2 regions of the Streptomyces sp. NPDC001513 genome follow, and region 2 is predicted to be linked to the other one. Evidence: predicted binding sites of a transcription regulator. Region 2 holds the regulator's gene; the other holds the start of a gene.
What was found. The regulator HrcA, encoded in region 2, represses chaperone genes, less so after heat shock. The targets are predictions, from matches to a motif close to TTNGCACTCNGNNNNNCNGAGTGCNAA.

Region 1 (7,095 bases), on a different contig from region 2:
AGATGACGTGCCTCGATCACCCTTCGAGCATAAGCCCTGCTTTGACTGCCGCGCGAATCCCTCTGGGACGCTTTGAGTCTCACTCGCGGCTAGCGTGTCCCCATGGGCACCATGCACTTGATCTCCGTGAACCTCGGCCGCGCCACGGCCGTCGACTACACCGACGCCGAGGGCGGGGTGACGGGCATCGGCAAGCGACCCGTCCCCGGGCCGGTCCGCGTCAGCGCCCCCGGCCCGAAGGCCACCGGGCGCGGCAGCGGCCTGGCGGGCGACGCCGTCTGCGACCGGCGCCACCACGGCGGCGACCACCAGGCCGTCTACGCGTACGCGCGCGAGGACCTGGACTGGTGGGCGGGCGAGCTGGGCCGCGAGCTGCCCGGCGGGATCTTCGGCGAGAACCTCACCACCTCCGGCATCGACCTGAACACGGCGCGGCTCGGCGACCACTGGCGGGTCGGCGCGGACCTCGTCCTCGAAGTGGCCTCGGCCCGCATCCCGTGCCGGACCTTCCAGGGGGTCCTGGGCGAGACCGGCTGGGTCAGGCGGTTCACCCAGGCCGCCCGGCCGGGCGCGTACCTGCGGGTGATCCGGGAGGGCGCGGTCTCCCCCGGCGACCCCGTCGAGATCGTCCACCGGCCGGACCACGACGTGACGGTGGAGCTGTGGTTCCGCGCCTTCACCACCGAACGCGCGCTGCTCCCGCGCACCCTGGCGGCGGGGGCGGCGATGGAACCGGAGGCCCACGAGCGGGTGCGCCGGTACATGGAGAAGCACGGGGCCGGCGCCGGGGCGCGGTAGCACCGTCACCCGGGGCGGCTAGGTTGCGCCTATGACGACTGCGTTGATTACGGGATCCACGGCGGGCATCGGCGCCGCCTTCGCCCGGCGGCTCGCCGCCCAGGGCCACAACCTGGTGCTGGTGGCGCGCGACACCAAGCGGCTCGGCGAGCAGGCCACCGAGCTGCACGACCGGCACGGCATCGAGGCCGAGGTGCTGGCCGCCGACCTCTCCACCGAGGAGGGCATCGCGGCGGTGGAGCAGCGCCTGGGCGACCGGACGCACCCGGTGGACCTGCTGGTCAACAACGCCGGCTTCGGCAACAAGGGCCGCTACCTCGAAGTCTCCATGGCCGACGAGCTGACCATGCTGAAGGTGCACATCGAGGCGGTCCTGCGGCTGACTTCGGCGGCCGGCGAGTCGATGCGCTCGCGCGGCCGCGGCGGCGTGATCAACGTGGCCTCGGTCGCCGCTTTCGTGCCGCGCGGCACGTACGGGGCGAGCAAGGCCTGGGTCGTGCAGTTCACCCAGGGCGCGGCGCGGGACCTGGCGGGGTCCGGGGTGCGGCTGATGGCCCTGTGCCCCGGCTTCGTGCGTACGGAGTTCCACCAGCGCGCCGGCATGGGCACGGACAACATCCCGGGCTGGATGTGGCTGGACGCCGACAAGCTGGTGGCGGCGGCCCTGGCCGACCTGGCGCGCGGCAGGACGGTGTCGGTCCCGGACCCGCGGTACAAGGCGCTGATGGGCGTGGTGAAGCTGACGCCGCGCGGGCTGCTGGGCGGGGTGTCCTCGCGTACGGGGCGCAAGTACGGGCCCCGGTAGCGTTCGTGACCTGTCGGTAAGCGCGACCCGTCGGTAAGCCGCCGCCAGCCCGCCAAACGGGTGAACCCTCCCTAAACTGGACATGTCCCATCTCCAGCGGGAGGCGACGCGATGACATTCGTACAAGTGATCGATTACGAGACGAAGCGGTTCGATGAGATGAACGCGCTCATCGACCGCTGGGCGGAGCAGAGCAGCGGCAGGCGCACCGCCACGCACACGATGATCGGCCAGGACCGCGAGGCCCGGAGCCACTACGTCGACATGGTGGAATTCGCCTCGTACGAGGAGGCCATGAAGAACTCTCAGCTCCCCGAGACGGACCGGATGTTCAAGGAGATGGTGGCCCTCTGCGAAGGCATGCCGAAGTTCATGAACCTCGACGTGGTCCGCGACGAGCACCTCAACAAGCAGCTCGCCGACCGGGTGCTCCAGGAAGCGGCCATGAGCGGCGACATGAGCGTCATGGACGAGTGCTTCGCGGTGAACTACATCAACCACGACGCCAGCAGGGAGGAATCCACCGTCATCGGACGCGACGCCATGCGGTCGGACATGGAGGCCTGGCGCGCGGCCTTCGACATGACCTTCGAGCCGACGGCCCAGCTGGCCGAGGGCGACATGGTCACGACGGTGTGGAACTGGCGCGGCACCCACAAGGGGATGTTCATGGGGGTCGCACCGACCGGGAAGACCTACGAGATGTCCGGGAGCACCACCTTCCGGTGCCTGGACGGAGAGATCGTCGAGGGCTGGTGGCATTACAACCCCGGAGCACTGCAGCGCCAGATGGGCGGCTCCGGATCGCCCTACGGATCCTGAGGCCCGGGGCCGAACCACGGGGAAGGCCCCGTTCCGCGGCTGCGGAACGGGGCCTTCTCTGCGTGGTGCGCGATCAGTGGCTGTGGCCGTGACCGTGGCCGTGACCGGCGTCGCCCTCGTCGTCCGCCGGCTTCTCGACGACCAGGGTCTCGGTCGTGAGCAGCAGGGAGGCGATGGAGGCGGCGTTCTCCAGCGCGGAACGGGTGACCTTCACCGGGTCGATGACGCCGGCCTTGACCAGGTCGCCGTACTCGCCGGTGGCGGCGTTGAAGCCCTGGCCCTTGTCGAGCTCGGCGACCTTCGCGGTGATGACGTAACCCTCGAGACCGGCGTTCTCGGCGATCCAGCGCAGCGGCTCGACGGCGGCGCGGCGCACGACCGCGACACCGGTGGCCTCGTCGCCCGACAGGCCGAGGTTGCCCTCGAGGACCTTGACGGCGTGGACGAGCGCGGAGCCACCGCCGGAGACGATGCCCTCCTCGACCGCGGCGCGGGTCGCCGAGATGGCGTCCTCAAGGCGGTGCTTCTTCTCCTTGAGCTCCACCTCGGTGGCGGCGCCGACCTTGATGACGCAGACGCCGCCGGCGAGCTTCGCCAGGCGCTCCTGCAGCTTCTCGCGGTCCCAGTCCGAGTCGGTGGACTCGATCTCGGCCTTGATCTGGTTGACGCGGCCGACGACCTCGTCGTGGCTGCCGCCACCGTCGACGATGGTGGTGTCGTCCTTGGAGATGGTCACGCGACGGGCGGAGCCCAGTACGTCCAGACCGGCCTGGTCGAGCTTGAGGCCGACCTCCTCGGCGATGACGGTGGCACCGGTGAGGGTGGCCATGTCCTGGAGCATCGCCTTGCGGCGGTCACCGAAGCCGGGGGCCTTGACGGCTACCGCGTTGAAGGTGCCGCGGATCTTGTTGACGACGAGGGTGGAGAGCGCCTCGCCCTCGACGTCCTCGGCGATGATCAGCAGCGGGCGGGAGCCGCCGGCCTGGATGACCTTCTCCAGCAGGGGCAGGAGGTCCTGGATCGAGGAGATCTTGCCCTGGTTGATCAGGATGTACGGGTCGTCGAGGACGGCCTCCATACGCTCCTGGTCGGAGACCATGTACGGGGAGAGGTAGCCCTTGTCGAAGGCCATGCCCTCGGTGAACTCCAGCTCCAGGCCGAAGGTGTTGGACTCCTCGACGGTGATGACACCGTCCTTGCCGACCTTGTCCATCGCCTCGGCGATGAGCTCGCCGACCTGCTGGTCCTGCGCGGAGAGCGCGGCCACGGCGGCGATGTCGGACTTGTCCTCGATCGGGCGGGCAGTCGCGAGGAGCTCCTCGGAGACGGCCTTGACCGCGGCGTCGATGCCCTTCTTCAGGGCGGCCGGGGAGGCACCCGCGGCGACGTTGCGCAGACCCTCGCGGACCAGCGCCTGGGCCAGCACGGTGGCGGTGGTGGTGCCGTCACCCGCGATGTCGTTGGTCTTGGTCGCCACCTCCTTCACGAGCTGCGCGCCCAGGTTCTCGTACGGGTCGTCCAGCTCGACCTCGCGGGCGATGGTGACACCGTCGTTGGTGATGGTGGGGGCGCCGAACTTCTTGTCGATGACGACGTTGCGGCCCTTGGGGCCGATCGTCACCTTGACCGTGTCGGCAAGCTTGTTGACGCCGCGCTCGAGGGCGCGACGGGCGTCCTCGTCGAACTTCAGGATCTTCGCCATGGGAGCGGTTCAGCCCTCTCGAAAACTCGGGTTTAACGAACTGCGCCCCTCGCCGCCCGGCAATCAGCGGGGTGACCAGGGGCGCAGCTCAAAGCAGTACTGATGAAGAGAATTACTTCTCGACGATCGCGAGCACGTCGCGAGCCGAGAGGACGAGGTACTCCTCGCCGCTGTACTTCACTTCGGTGCCGCCGTACTTGCTGTAGAGCACGATGTCGCCGACGGTGACGTCCAGCGGGAGACGCTGGCCGTCCTCGAAGCGACCCGGGCCCACCGCGAGGACGACGCCCTCCTGGGGCTTCTCCTTCGCGGTGTCCGGGATGACCAGGCCGGAGGCCGTGGTCTGCTCGGCGTCGAGCGGCTGGACCACAATGCGGTCCTCAAGCGGCTTGATGGCAACCTTGGAGCTGGCGGTCGTCACGATCCGACCTCCCCCTTCGGAGATCCGGGGTTAACTGTCTGAGGTGGCGACCAGGTCGATCCGTCGTCGCGGGTGCCGGATCTGCCTGTCGCTGTGTTGGCACTCACCAGGGGTGAGTGCCAGGTGCGACACTATTCCGGCGATTAGCACTCGGTCAAGCGGAGTGCCAATTCTGGCCGCCGGGGGTGTCGTTTTCCCCGGGCTGGGCCCGCGCCCCGCGGGTTGCCCTGCGGGCAGCCCGGCACCATTTCCGGCAGGCCCGTCCCTGCGGGCGGCTCGGCAAGGTTTCCCTGCGGGCTTGTCGGCGGGGGTCGGTCCGCGGTGCCGCGCCGGGATGTCTCCTCGGCCGGTTGCCCTGCGGGCGGCTCGGCAAGGTTTCCTGAAGGCTTGTCGGCGGGGTCGGTCCGTGGCGCCGCGCCGGGATGTCTCCTCGGCTCGCGCCTGCGGGCATGTCAAGGCCGCTGAGGGCGGTTGCGCGCTCGTCCTGCGGGGACACCCCGACACGTCCCCACTCCCCTCCGCTGTCGAAGCCGGGCCGTGGGGCGGGGACACGCGGGAGGGTCCCCGCAGGACGAGCGCGCAACCCAGGCCGCACAACTCGACCATCCCCGCAGGCGCGAGCCGAGGAGACCCTCCCGCGGGGCACCGCCCCACACCCCTCACCGCCCAGCCGCCCGCAGGGCACCCCGCACCGACCCACACCCGCACACCGCCTAGCCGCCCGCAGGGCACCCGCACCCGCACCCGTACCCCCACCCGGGAGGGAAAGGGCGATATGTGAGGCTTGCTCCGTGCACATCCTCGTGGTCGAAGACGAAGAAGGCCTCGCCGAGTCCCTGCGGCGCGGCCTGTCCGCAAACGGGCACCTCGTCGAGGTCGCGCACGACGGCCACCGCGGACTGGACCTGGCCCTCGCCGGCGGCCCGTACGGCGTCGTCCTGCTCGACCTGATGCTCCCCGGCCTCAGCGGCTACGAGATCTGCGCCCGCATGCGCGCCCACGGCGACACCACCCCGGTCCTGATGCTCACCGCCCGGGACGGCGAGTACGACGAGGCCGAGGGCCTGGACTGCGGCGCGGACGACTACCTCACCAAGCCGTTCTCCTTCGTCGTCCTGGCCGCCCGGCTCCGCGCACTGGCCCGCCGCGCCGGCGCCGGCGCCTCCGACCGCGGCTGCCTCCTCCAGGCCGGCGACCTGGTCCTGGACCCGCAGGGCCGCCGCTGCCGCCGCGGCGGCCGGGACATCGAGCTCACCGCCCGCGAACTCGGCGTGCTCGCCTGCCTGATGGAGCAGCCCGGCCGGGCCGTCGCCAAGCAGGACATCCTCGACGAGGTCTGGGACACCCCGCACGGCATCGACCCGAACATCGTCGAGGTGTACGTCTCCTCGCTGCGCAAGAAGATCGACGCGCCCTTCGGCCGCCGCTCGATCCTCACCGTCCACGGGACCGGCTACCGGATGGCCCCCGACGGTGGCTAGGGCCACCGTCCGCGCCCGCACCGCCGCAGCCGCCGCCCTCGCGATGGCCGCCGTCCTCGCCGCCGGCGGACTGTGGCTGCACGCCCTGCTGCGCGCCAACCTCCTCGACAACACCACCGGCCGCACCGAGCTCGCCGCCCGGAAGGTCGCAGCCCAGCTCGACAGCCGGACCCTGCCGCCCGGCGGACGGCTGCCCGCGCCCGAGAGCGGGGTGGACCTGGTCCTCGTACGGGACGCGGCCGGCCGGACCGTCGCCACCACCGGCGATCCGAGGCACGGCCCGGAACCCCACGAGCTCGATGGTGCGCCGCGTCCCGGCCCCGGGGAGGACTCCCGCTCGGCCGTCCTCCCGCCCGCGCACCCCGGCGCGGAACGGCGCGCGGTCGTCGTCCTCGATGCGCCGGGCGCGCACACCGTGTACGCGATGACCGTGCTCGGTGACGTCGACGACGCCACCCGGGCCGTCCGGATCGGGCTACTGGCCGGCGCGCCCCCGCTGATCGGCTTCGCGGCGGCCCTGGCCTGGTGGGTGACCGGCCACGCCCTGCGCCCGGTGAGCGCGATCCGGACCGAGCTGGCGGCCGTCACCGCGAGCGAGCTGGACCGGCGCGTTCCGGACCCGGGCGGGGCCGACGAGATCGCCCGGCTGGCCCGGACCGTCAACGACACCCTCGACCGGCTGGAGCGCTCCGACGCGCGGCAGCGGCAGTTCACCGCGGACGCCTCCCACGAGCTGCGCAACCCGCTGGCCGCCGTGCGGTCCCGGCTGGAGGTGGCGCTGGCCATGGACCGCCCCGACCGGGAGTCGGTCGCGGCCGCGCTGGCCGACACCGAGCGGCTCCAGCGGATCGCGGCGGACCTGCTGCTGCTGGCCCGCCTCGACGGCGGGCCGGCGCCCCGCCCCGAGCCGGTGGACCTGGCCCTGCTGGCCGCGGAGGACGTGGCGCGCCGGGGCGGCGCCCGGGTCGCGGTACGGCTGGACGCGCGGGCGCCCGTACCGGCGTCCGGGGATCCGGCGCGGCTGGAGCGGGCGCTGGCCAACCTGGTGGACAACGCCCTGCGGTAC
Region 2 (7,095 bases):
GCGGCGGCGAGGGAGGCCGCGTCCGGGTAGTGCACCTTGGGGATGACGAGCACGTGCGTGGGCGCCTGCGGGTTGATGTCCCGGAAGGCGACCGTGGTCTCGGTCTCGCGGACCACGGTCGCGGGGATGTGCCCCTCGACGATCTTGCAGAACAGGCAGTCCGCCTGCGGTTCCCCGGCCATTGCCAAGCCTCCCGTGATGGTGATCGGTCCGGGCATCGTATCCAGCCGGGCGCCCGCCGCGGGCGGGCATTTCGGTCCGTCAAACCCAGTGGTCCGTCAAACCCAGTTGTCCGTCAAACCCAGCGGCCCGTCAGGCCCAGCGGCCGGTGCGGGCCAGCAGGACCGCCGTGGCCGCGGTGCCGGCCGTGGAGGTCCGCAGGACGGAGCGGCCCAGCCGGTAGGGGTGGGCCCCCGCCCCGGCGAACGCCGCCAGTTCCTCCGGGGAGACCCCGCCCTCCGGGCCGACGACCAGGACGACGGAACCCGAGGAGGGCAGCGCGGCCGTGGCCAGGGCGTCGGAGGGGGTGTCGCGGTCCTCGTGCAGGACCATGCCCAGGTCGGCCTCGGCGAGCAGCGCCGCCACCTGCTTGGTGGACATGGCCTCGGCCACCTCCGGGAAGCGGACCCGGCGGGACTGCTTGCCCGCCTCGCGGGCGGTGGCGCGCCACTTGGCCAGGGACTTGGCCCCCCGGTCCCCGCGCCACTGCGTGATGCAGCGCGAGGCCTGCCAGGGCACGATCGCGTCGACGCCGGTCTCGGTCATGGTCTCGACGGCCAGCTCGCCGCGGTCGCCCTTGGGCAGGGCCTGGACCACGGTGATGCGGACGGCCGGTTCCGGTTCCAGTCCGGCCGAGGACACGGCCACGACCAGCCGGTCCTTGCCCTCCGCCGCCTTCACGACCGCTTCCGCCCAGCCGCCCCGGCCGTCGGTCAGGACCAGTGCCTCGCCCGGGTTCAGCCGTTTCACGGACACCGCGTGCCGGCCCTCCGGGCCGTCCAGGACGAACTCCGGTCCCGCGGGGACCTCTTCGACCACGAACACCGGGGCGGTCATGACGCACTCCTCATCTGCATTGCCTTCAACGTGCTCTGTGCCTCGGCCAGTTCGGCCGCCAGCACCTCCACCAGTTCCGCCGCCGGCAGCGCCCGCGCCAGCCGGTGCCCCTGGCCCGCCCACAGGGCCATGCCCTGCGCGTCCCCGGCCGCGGCGGCCGCCTTGCGCAGCCCCGAGGTCAGGTGGTGGACCTGGGGGTAGGCGGCCGGGGCGTACGGGCCGTGCTCGCGCATGAAGCGGTTCACCAGCCCCCGCGCCGGCCGCCCGGAGAACGCCCGGGTCAGCTCGGTCCGGACGAACAGCGGGTCGGTCAGCGCCTTCTTGTGCACGGGGTCCGCCCCCGACTCCGGGCAGGCCAGGAAGGCCGTCCCGAGCTGCGCCGCCTCGGCGCCCGCCGCGAGCAGCGCCGCGATCTGCGAGCCCCGCATGAGGCCGCCCGCCGCGATGATCGGCAGGGCCACGGCCTCCCGGACCTGGGCCACCAGCGCGAGCAGCCCCACGGCCGCCGTGCCGTCGGCCTGCGGGTCGTCGCGGTGCGTGCCCTGGTGGCCGCCCGCCTCGACGCCCTGGACGCACACGGCGTCGGCGCCCGCCTGCTGGGCCGTACGGGCCTCCTCGACGGAGGTCGCCGTGACGACCGTGTACGTACCGGCCTTGCGCAGGGCGGCGAGGGCCGCGGAGGAGGGACAGCCGAAGACGAACGAGACGACCGGGACCGGGTCTTCGAGGAGGATGGCCAGCTTGGCGTCGTAGCCGTCGTCGCTCGTGCCGATGAGGTCCTCCTCGGCGAGCGAGATCCCGTACCAGCTCGCCTCACCGGCCAGCTGCCCGCGGTACGCCTCCACGGCGGCCGGATCCACGTACCCGGTCTGCGGCATGAAGAGGCTGACGCCGAAACGGCGCCGGGTCAGGGCGCGCACCTGCTTGATCTCCTGGTACATCCCGTCGGCGGTCTTGTAGCCGCCCGCCAGGAAGCCCAGCCCGCCCGCCTCGCACACGGCGGCGGCGAGCGGCGGACAGGAGACGCCGCCCGCCATGGGAGCCTGCACGATCGGGTAAGGAGAGAGACCGTACGGTGCGGAGGACATGGACTGCATCGTGCCATGTCCCGCTCATGGGGCCGAATCATGGCATTCGCCTGGCATAGTCCGCTTCCGGCCCCGGTCAGGGGCCGCCGCCGGGCCCATGCGAAGAGCCCGGCAGGGAATCCCCTGGCCGGGCTCTCGGCGGTGTCCGCCGGCCGCTCAGCGACCGTTGAACGCGTCCTTCAGGCGGCTGAACAGCCCCTGCTGACCTGGCGCGAACTGGCCCATCGGCCGCTCCTCGCCGCGCAGCTTCGCCAGCTGGCGCAGCAGTTCCTCCTGCTGGGCGTCCAGCTTGCCCGGGGTGGTGACCTCGACGTGGACGATCAGGTCGCCGCGCCCGCCGCCGCGCAGGTGGGTGACGCCCCGCCCGTGCAGCGGGATCGCCTGCCCGGAGCCGGTGCCGGGCCGGATGTCGATCTCCTCCAGGCCGTCCAGCGTCTCCAGCGGGCATTTCGTGCCCAGTGCGGCCGCCGTCATCGGGAGCGTCACCGTGCAGTGCAGGTCGTCCCCGCGCCGCTGGAAGGTCGGGTGCGCCAGCTCGTGGATCTCCACGTACAGGTCGCCGGCGGGGCCGCCGCCGGGGCCGACCTCGCCCTCGCCCGCGAGCTGGATCCGGGTGCCGTTCTCGACACCGGCCGGGATCTTGACCGTGAGGCTGCGGCGGGAGCGGACCCGTCCGTCGCCCGCGCACTCGGGGCACGGGGTCGGGACCACGGTGCCGAAGCCCTGGCACTGCGGGCAGGGGCGCGAGGTCATGACCTGGCCCAGGAAGGACCGGGTGACCTGCGAGACCTCACCGCGGCCGCGGCACATGTCACACGTCTGCGCGGAGGTGCCGGGTGCGGCGCCCTCGCCGGAGCAGGTGGTGCAGACGACGGCCGTGTCGACCTGGATGTCCTTGGTCGTCCCGAAGGCCGCCTCGTCCAGCTCCAGGTCCAGCCGGATCATGGCGTCCTGGCCGCGCCGGGTCCGCGAGCGCGGGCCGCGCTGCTGACTCTGCCCGAAGAAGGCGTCCATGATGTCGGAGAAGTTGCCGAAGCCGCCGGCCCCGAAGCCGCTCGCTCCGCCGCCGCCCGAGGAGGACAGCGGGTCGCCGCCGAGGTCGTAGACCTGCTTCTTCTGCGGGTCCGAGAGGACCTCGTAGGCGGCGTTGATCTCCTTGAAACGCTCTTGCGTCTTGGGATCGGGGTTCACGTCCGGGTGCAGCTCGCGCGCGAGCCGCCGGAAGGCCTTCTTGATCTCGTCCTGCGATGCGTCGCGGCGCACGCCGAGAACGGCGTAGTAGTCCGTGGCCACTTACGACTCCGCCAGGATCTGTCCGACGTAACGTGCCACTGCGCGTACCGCTCCCATCGTTCCGGGGTAGTCCATGCGGGTCGGTCCGACCACGCCGAGTTTGGCGACTGCTTCGCCGCCCGAACCGTAACCGACGGAGACGACGGACGTGGAGTTCAGTCCCTCGTAGGCATTCTCATGCCCGATCCGTACGGCCATTCCCGACTCGTTGGCCTCGCCGAGCAGCTTGAGGAGCACGACCTGCTCCTCCAGCGCCTCGAGCACCGGCCTGATCGTCAGGGGAAAATCGTGTCCGAAGCGGGTGAGATTGGCGGTGCCGCCGATCATCAGCCGTTCCTCGGCTTCCTCGACCAGGGTTTCGAGGAGTGTCGTGAGCACGGTGGAGACCGTGCCGCGGTCCTCGGCCTCGAAGGATTCGGGGAGGTCCTGGACGAGCGGGGGCACATCGGTGAAGCGCCGTCCGACGACCCGGCTGTTGAGCCGGGCCCGCAGGTCGGCGAGCGAGGCCTCGCCGAAGGGGCTCGGGCAGTCGATGAGCCGCTGCTCGACCCGTCCGGTGTCCGTGATCAGTACGAGCATCAGGCGCGCGGGAGCGAGCGAGAGCAGCTCCACGTGCCGGACGGTCGACCGGGTCAGGCTCGGGTACTGCACGACCGCGACCTGCCGGGTGAGCTGCGCGAGCAGCCGCACCGTGCGGCCGACGACGTCGTCGAGGTCGACGGCGCCGTCGAGGAAGTTCTGGATGGCCCGGCGCTCGGGCGTCGACAGCGGTTTGACCCCCGCCAGCTTGTCGACGAAGAGCCGGTAGCCCTTGTCGGTGGGGATCCGGCCGGCGCTGGTGTGGGGCTGGGCGATGTAGCCCTCGTCCTCCAGCACGGCCATGTCGTTGCGCACGGTCGCGGGCGAGACGCCGAGCCGGTGCCGCTCGGTGAGCGCCTTGGAGCCGACCGGCTCCTCCGTCCCGACGTAGTCCTGGACGATGGCGCGCAGCACTTCGAGTCTGCGTTCGCTGAGCATCGCGCACACCTCCAGCTGTGGTCCGTTGCCGTGTTCTGCCGTGTTCGTTGGCACTCTGTCCGTTCGAGTGCCAGAGATCCCCCGCTCAGTGTACGGCCGGGTAGTAAGACCCTGGCAAGGGAGGCCCGCCAGGGTAGCGTCGCGGCATGGACGTGCGTTGGGAAGAGGAAGGCTGGGAACGGCTGACCGGGCGGGCCGGCCGGCGGCGGCTGCCGGTGTGGGACTGCACCGTGGGACTGGTGGTGGGCAACGAGTCGGTCCTCCTGATCGACCCCGGTTCCTGTCTCCGGGAGGGCGCACAGGTGCGCGCGGAGGCGGAGCGGCTGACGGGTCGGCACGTGACCCATATCGCATTCACGCACGGCCATTTCGATCACGTCCTGGGCGGGGCCGCCTTCTCCGGGGCCGAGGTGTTCGGTGCGGTCGGGCTGGACGCGCTGCTGTCGACGGGCCGTGAGGAGCTGCGCGGCGACGCGGTGCGGCACGGCCTGGCGGAGCCGGAGGCGGCCGAGGCGGTGGACCTGCTGGTGGTGCCGAAGCACCTGGTGTCGGGCGAGTGGACGCTGGAACTGGGCGGGCTGCAGGTGCTGCTGGCCAATGTGGGGCCCGGGCACACCCGGCACGACCTGGCCGTCTTCGTGCCGGGCGAGCGCGAGACGGTGTTCTGCGGGGACCTGGTCGAGGAGTCGGGCGAGCCCTTGGCGGGTCCGGACGCGACGCCCCGGCAGTGGCCCGCCGCCCTGGACCGGCTGCTGGCGCTCGGCGGCGACGACGCGCTGTACGTGCCGGGTCACGGAGCGGTGGTCTCGGCGGACTTCGTCCGTGCGCAACGCGCCACACTGGCAATCCGTTTCGGCGTGTCGGAGACATGACGCGGGCCGCTCTCCTACTGTCGGCCGGATGCGCGAGTACTCCCCCGACCTGACCCCGCAGTGGAAGCGCCCCCGGGCGGTGCCCGAGGTGGCGGCCGAGCCCGATCTGGTGGTCGAGGTGGCGGGTACGGACTTCTGCGGCGCGGTGGTGGCCTGCGAGGCGGGCACGGTGACCCTGGAGGACCGCTTCGGCAAGCGTCGGGTGTTCCCGATGGAACCGCGGGGCTTCCTGCTGGAGGGCGCGGTCGTCACCCTGGTCCGCCCGCCCCGGGGCCCGTCGGCGCCGGCCCGTACGGCCTCGGGCTCGCTCGCGGTTCCGGGCGCCCGGGCCCGGGTGGCGCGGGCCGGCCGCATCTACGTCGAGGGCCGCCACGACGCGGAACTGGTCGAGAAGGTCTGGGGCGACGACCTGCGCATCGAGGGCGTGGTGGTGGAGTACCTGGAGGGCATCGACGACCTGCAGGCCATCGTCGCCGACTTCGCCCCGGGCCCGGACGCCCGCCTGGGCGTCCTGGTGGACCATCTGGTGCCCGGCTCGAAGGAGTCCCGCATCGCGGCCTCGGTGACCTCGCCGGACGTCCTGATCGTGGGCCACCCGTACGTGGACGTGTGGCAGGCCGTGAAGCCGTCGGCGCTGGGCATTCCCGCGTGGCCGGTGGTCCCGCGCGGCCAGGACTGGAAGACGGGCATCTGCCGGGCCCTGGGCTGGCCGGAGAACACGGGCGCCGCCTGGCAGCACGTCCTGTCCCGGGTGACGTCCTACAAGGACCTGGAGCCGACGCTGCTGGGCCGCGTGGAGGAGCTGATCGACTTCGTCACGGCACCGGTTTGAGCTACGGCAGGGTGCCGAACTCCGTGGTGTCGAGCGTGACACCGAGGACGTCGAGCGGGACCGGTTCACCGAACTTGCTGGTCCGCTCGGTCCGGTAGTCGGCTTCTTCTCCGGCGCCGAAGGGTTCGGTGAGCACCACGCACTTGGCCTGGAAGGGGTCGATGATCAAATAGGTGGGGATGCCGCCCGCCGCGTAGATGGAGCGCTTCGTCACATAGTCGCGCAGCTTGCTGGTCTTGGAGACGACCTCGACCACCATCGCCAGAGCCTGAGCGGGCACCAACCGGCCCGACTCGGGCGCTGCCTCGCTGGGCAGGACCACGAGGTCCGGCTGCGGCTCGGACGACTCCGCCGGAATGTCCACGTCCTGCGTCTGGAGCGGGTACAAGCGCCCCACGGGGATCTGCCGCTGGACGAACAGGACGAACAGGTTGTGGACCACGTCGGGCCCCGCCATCATCACGATTTCCCCCCTGAGGAGCTCAACCTTGACCCCCTCGGGAGCCTCGAAGCTCTCGAAGTACTCGGTCATCCGGCGATCGTCCACAGCGGTCATCTCCGTGCCCTCCACTTCTGCCGCCGGGTATGCGACAGAAGGCTACGAACAGGCTAGGCCGCGCCTGCCCTCATTCGCAGCGATTCACTCCGGCGAGTGATCAGTCGACCAGGTCCCGGACCACCGCGTCGGCCAGCAGCCGGCCGCGCAGGGTCAGGACGGCCCGCCCGGCCTCGTACGGCGCGGGGTCCAGCAGACCGTCCGCGAGGGCCTTGCGGGAGGCGGCGAGGCCGGCCGGGGCGAGCAGGGACAGCGGGACCCCGTCCACGAGGCGCAGCTCCAGCAGGATCCGCTCGACGCGCCGGTCCTCCTCGGAGAGGAGCTCGCGCCCCGCGCCCGGAGACCGGCCCTCGGCCAGCGCGGCGGCGTACGCTCCCGGGT

Region 1: the regulator HrcA is predicted to act here: its motif matches at 4,692-4,718, upstream of groES (co-chaperone GroES).

Annotation. Positions count from the first base shown of each region.
Region 1 covers NZ_JBIAVU010000006.1:358,272-365,366, reverse strand. The annotation lists gene ACFYZ4_RS16410 (LysR family transcriptional regulator) at 1-20, opposite strand, end outside; gene ACFYZ4_RS16405 (MOSC domain-containing protein) at 112-798, shown strand; gene ACFYZ4_RS16400 (SDR family oxidoreductase) at 830-1,603, shown strand; gene ACFYZ4_RS16395 (ester cyclase) at 1,715-2,425, shown strand; gene groL (chaperonin GroEL) at 2,499-4,127, opposite strand; gene groES (co-chaperone GroES) at 4,240-4,548, opposite strand; gene ACFYZ4_RS16380 (response regulator transcription factor) at 5,340-6,029, shown strand; gene ACFYZ4_RS16375 (sensor histidine kinase) at 6,022-7,095, shown strand, end outside.
Region 2 covers NZ_JBIAVU010000013.1:81,682-88,776, reverse strand. The annotation lists gene ACFYZ4_RS27570 (histidine triad nucleotide-binding protein) at 1-182, opposite strand, end outside; gene ACFYZ4_RS27565 (16S rRNA (uracil(1498)-N(3))-methyltransferase) at 313-1,056, opposite strand; gene ACFYZ4_RS27560 (nitronate monooxygenase) at 1,053-2,144, opposite strand; gene dnaJ (molecular chaperone DnaJ) at 2,301-3,437, opposite strand; gene hrcA (heat-inducible transcriptional repressor HrcA) at 3,438-4,454, opposite strand; gene ACFYZ4_RS27545 (MBL fold metallo-hydrolase) at 4,601-5,326, shown strand; gene ACFYZ4_RS27540 (DUF3097 domain-containing protein) at 5,355-6,158, shown strand; gene ACFYZ4_RS27535 (Uma2 family endonuclease) at 6,160-6,714, opposite strand; gene hemW (radical SAM family heme chaperone HemW) at 6,815-7,095, opposite strand, start outside.